Regions from separate parts of the Roseateles sp. P1_C1_2 genome, predicted to be linked through region 2. Evidence: predicted binding sites of a transcription regulator. Region 2 holds the regulator's gene; the other holds the start of a gene.
The links. Region 2 encodes FliA, which starts transcription of late flagellar genes. Its sites were predicted from a motif close to CTAAAGTTTNNNNNNNNNNNGCCGNTA; they were not measured.

Region 1: the regulator FliA is predicted to act here: its motif matches at 1,196-1,222, upstream of fliS (flagellar export chaperone FliS).

Annotation. Positions count from the first base shown of each region.
Region 1 covers NZ_JBFUAB010000009.1:16,352-18,739, reverse strand. Annotated here, with positions in the region: gene AC1D2H_RS10230 (flagellar brake protein) at 1-142, opposite strand, end outside; gene AC1D2H_RS10225 (flagellar protein FliT) at 388-687, opposite strand; gene fliS (flagellar export chaperone FliS) at 729-1,166, opposite strand; gene fliD (flagellar filament capping protein FliD) at 1,294-2,388, opposite strand, start outside.
Region 2 covers NZ_JBFUAB010000030.1:102,769-105,156, reverse strand. Annotated here, with positions in the region: gene AC1D2H_RS26395 (MinD/ParA family ATP-binding protein) at 1-500, shown strand, start outside; gene AC1D2H_RS26390 (RNA polymerase sigma factor FliA) at 599-1,312, shown strand; gene AC1D2H_RS26385 (methyl-accepting chemotaxis protein) at 1,446-2,388, shown strand, end outside.

The DNA.
Region 1 (2,388 bases), on a different contig from region 2:
CGATGCGGCTGGACAGGCTCTGGCCCTGGGGGCCGCTCAGCAACACGCCGGCGGTCTCGCGCTGCAACTGCTGCAGATAGGCCGCGATCTCGGCAGTGGAGGCGACGCGCAGTTCCTCGGAGGTGGTTTCAGGAGCGCTCATGATGAGATGGTAGCCGCGCGGCTTGGTCTTGCGGGCCGAGCGCCGGGCCGCTCTCTAGCCGGCCCGCCTGACGATGTGCTTGCCGGTCGATCCGGCAAGCATCGCCATCCCCTCGGGGGCTGAGGCCGGACATGGTGAGTCCAGTGGACTCGCCGTGCCTGCCGAAGAGCTGCGGCACTGCCGCAGCGCGGTCTGCAAGACCGATCAGACCCGCCCGCGTTCAGCGAGGCGGGCTGGACGAGGGGTCAATGGACAAGCCTGCTCTTGCCCGTCATCACCTGGTCCAGGTCCTCCAGCCACGGCTCGGCCAGGTGGCGGATCTCGGCGTCATTGAGCAGGATGCGCTGCATGATGCGCGTCTTCAGCTGCGATTCGCTCGGGGCCAATTGGGATTGGCTGGCGGCAGACTTGAGCTGCGAGATCAGCAGCACGCAGGCGCCTTCGAGCTTGACGACCTCGTCCCAGTTGCCGGTGCGGGCGGCCGACAGCATGTCGGCGCTGGCTTGTTCGATGGCCTCGTAATAGTTGAGCAGGTCGGAATTCATGGGGGCGTACCGGATAGCGTGAGCAGGGCGGGGCGGGTGAGTCAGGCGGCCTTGGGCGGGCGCACTGCCGGGTTGTCGGCGATGGCCTGCCAGGCGTCGCGCACGGGCGCCAGCAGGCGCTTGCACTCCTCGATCGCGGCGACGTCGCTGTGCAGGTTGGCGTGGGTCAGCCGCATGCACAGATAGGCGTAGAGGTCGCGCAGGTCGTGGGCCAGCGGGTTGGATTCGAGGTTGAGGGCGGCCTTGAGGCCCTCGTCCAGGATGCGTACGCAGCGGCACAGCGAGTTGTTCTTGACCGGCGTGTTGCCGGCCTGGATGGCCGCCAGGGCCAGGTTCATGCCTTCCATGACGCCGTCGAACAGCAGGGCCACGAGGCGGTGCGGGCTGGCGCTGAGGACGTCGGTCTCGACGCCGACCTTGCCGTAGGCAGAGCCGGCGCGGTGAGCTCGGGAAGCAAACGGGGAGGAGGATCCGTACATGAGGGCTCTCTGGGCTGGATACCTTCAAATTTCGGCGCCCGGCCGGGGAACTTGAGGCGGCTTACCCCTGCTGGCGGCGTGAAAAAGGCGCCCTTAGGCGCCTTGTTCGTGAATCCTGCTCGGCGCCTCAGCTGGAGGACGAACTGCCGAACTGTTTGGACACATAGGCCGACAGCGCGCTGAGCTGGCTCATCTTGGTGTCCAGCGCGCTGTACTGGGCTCGCAGGCGCTTTTCCGTCAGCGTCAGCGAGTCTTCCATGCGGTCGATGGTGCTGGTGTTGCTGGCGATGCGTTTTTGCAGGCTGGTCTGGCCGGTGGTGATCGCGCCGTCCGTGCCCAGGATCTTGGTGGCGAAACTGTTCCACTGCAGCGCGAAACCCTGGTTGCGGGTGTTGACGGAGTCGGGGGCGGCGAACAGCTTCTTGAGGTCGGTCAGGTTGGACATGGCCTTGTCGAGCTTGGTCGCGTTGACCGTCAGCGCGCCGTTCTGGCCCGGTTCCAGGCCGATGTCGGACAAGCGGCCGAAGGCGCCCGCCAGTGTCGTCGTGCCGCCGGTGATGCCGCGCAGCATCTGCTGCACCGACACGGCCTTGGTGTCGCCCTGCAGCACGCCGGCAGCCTTGGTGCCGGCGTCGTACTTGGTCTGGTCGCGCATCAGGTTCATCAGCGCGTTGTAGGCATTGGCGAAGTCCGTGATCGCCTTGCGCACGCTGGCCGTGTCGTTCGTGGTGCCGACATTGACGGTGCTGGCCGTCGTCTTGAGCAGCGTCACGCTCATGCCGTCGGACAGGCCGGACAGCGTGTTGCTCTCCGAGCTCAGGTCCAGCCCGTCCCAGTTGAACTGGGCGTTGGAAGCGGCCTGGGCCTGGGTCATGCCGGCGCCGCTGCCGGGGTCGTAGGTCAGATCGGCGAGGGCGGCGTCGGGGCTGGTGATCTGGAAGGCCTGGTTTTCACCGGTGCTGAGGGAGCGGATGACCAGGCGTGTGCCGGCCGCGTCGTTGACGAGGCTGGCGCTGACGCCGGCATTGGCGGCGTTGATCTTGTCGCGGATGCTGGCCAGCGTGTCGGCCGCGCTGATGGTGACGGGCACCGGGGTGCCGGCGCCGGCCGTGAAGACCGGCGGTTCGCCGGCCCAGCGGCCCAGGGCGATGGTCAGGGTGCCGTCGCCGATGGTGCTGCTGCCGCCTGTGAAGATGCGGCTGGCGACCGATTGGGCGGAGGC
Region 2 (2,388 bases):
TCAACGCCCATGGCTCGGCCGCTTCCTTCCTGGAGGCCGTGGCCGACGCCGCACCGGACGCCGATGTCATCCTGCTGCACGCGCCGGCCGCTGAACTGGCCCGCGTGGTGGCCCTGCGCGYGGTGCGCCCGCTGCTGCTGGCCGACACCGAGCCGGCGAGCGTGACGGAAGCCTATGCGGGCATGAAATGGCTCACACAACGGGCCGGGCTGATGGTCTACAGTCTGCTGATGGCCTGCCACCCACAACTGCGCGTGGCCACCCGCATCGCGCAACAGCTTCACTCCTGCGCCGACGGCTTCCTCGGCGCGGTGCTGCGTGACTGGGCCTGCCTGGACCCGCGAGCGTCKCAGAACGCACCGCTGACGCCCGAACTGCGTCATCTCGCCCGTGAGCTGCTGCTCGCGGCCCCTCCGGGAGCGGCCGTCGACGCCGCCTCCGATGCGACCCCGCTGCGCCCGGCGCGCAAGGCGTCTTCCCCCTTCATCGCTGCACATTGAACTCGCCGGAGTCCAAACATGATGCCCCCACGCTCACTGCGTTCACTGCCCCCCGCGGGGGCGCTTCAGCCCCTTCGGGCGGCCGTGCGGAGCTGACCATGTACACGCCCAAAGGCCGCCTCGACAACAGCTCGCTGATCAAGCAGTACAGCCCGCTGGTCCGACGCCTGGCGCACCAGATGATCGCCAAGCTGCCGGCCAATGTGGAGGTGGATGACCTGATCCAGGTCGGCCTGATCGGCCTGACCGACGCGCTGTCGCGCTTCGATGCCGAGCAGGGCGTGCAGTTCGAGACCTTTGCCACCCAGCGCATCCGCGGCGCCATGCTCGACGAGCTGCGCGGCGGCGACTGGATGAGCCGCGGCACGCGCCGCCAGCAGCGCGAGATCGAATCCGCCGTGCACAAGGTCGAGCAGCGCCTCGGCCGCGCGCCGCGCGAGGACGAGATCGCCGCCGAGATGGGCCTGCCGCTGGCCGAATACCAGGAGCTGCTCGGCAAGGTGCGCGGCACCCAGCTGGTCTACCTGGAAGACATGTCGGGCGACGACGGCGACCAGGATTACCTCGACCGCCACGTCGCCGACGAGAACGCCAACCCGGTGGCGATGCTGCAGGACCATCGCATGCGCGAGGCCCTGGTGGCCGCCATCAAGAACCTGCCCGAGCGCGAGCAGTTCGTGATGAGCATGTACTACGAGCACGACATGAATCTCAAGGAGATCGCGGCCGTGCTCAAGGTCACGGAGTCCCGCGTGTGTCAGTTGCACAGTCAGTCGATTGCAAGGTTGCGCGTTAAGCTGCGTGACTGGTAATCCACGGGGCCACTTCTTGCCGAGCCCCGGCCAATAAGCGGGGACAAAACGCATGTTCAAGTGGCCCAAGAGCGGGAGCTCTTCCGTCGCCATCACTCGCGACGAGCCCGTCCGTCGAGATGACAGCGCAGCGTTGAACGTTGTCAAGCGGTTGGCCCGCTCGATTTCCACCGTCGGCAAGGACGCCGCGGAAGTGCGGGGAGCCCTCGAAGACACCCAGCGCATCGTGCAGGCCCAGAGCCAGGCCATGCAGGCCCTGGCCCAGCAGCTCAACCAGATCGGCCAGGCTCAGGCAGCCATCGCCACCGCCACGGCGCAGAGCGCGGCGGCCGTGCAGCGCGCGCGCGGCGCCTTGGGTGTCGTCGGTGGCGAGGTCGTTGGCATGGCGAGCACGCTGGCCCAGGTGTCCGATGCGGCCGCCGAGATCACCAAGATTTCCCTGCAGACCCGCCTGGTGGCCTTCAATGCCGCCGTCGAGGCCAAGCATGCGGGCGATGCCGGCCGCGGTTTCGCCGTCGTGGCCGAAGCCGTCAAGGCGCTGGCCGGCCAGGTCGAGGGCTCGTCCAAGGCCATCGTCAGCGCCATCTCCAGCCTGCAGGAACGCATCGACAGGTTCAGCGCCGAGCTGACCGAGAACGCCGCCAAACCCAGCCAGATCCATGCAGCCTTCCATGAGGTCGAGCAGGATGTGCAGCGCATCTCCCAGTCCGCCGGCGAGAGCGGCCAGCAGATGAGCCTGCTCAACGAACGCGCCCATGAGCTGGAGCGCGAGGTCTCCGAAGCCTCGCACGGCCTGAAGGTGGCCTTCGACGGCAGCGACCGTTTCCTGCGCATGTCCGAGGAGCTCGTCGAGCAGATCGCCGAGAGCGGCGTCGAGGTCGACGACATGCCCTTCATCCGCACCGCCCGGGCCGCGGCCGACGAGATTGCCGGCCTGCTCGAAGAGGCGCTGCGCAGCGGCCAGATCAGCCAGGCCGACCTGTTCGACGACAAATACCGGCCGATCGAGGGCACCGCGCCGCAGCAGCACACGACACGCTTCTGCCAGCTGACCGACCGCCTCTTCCCGGCCGTGC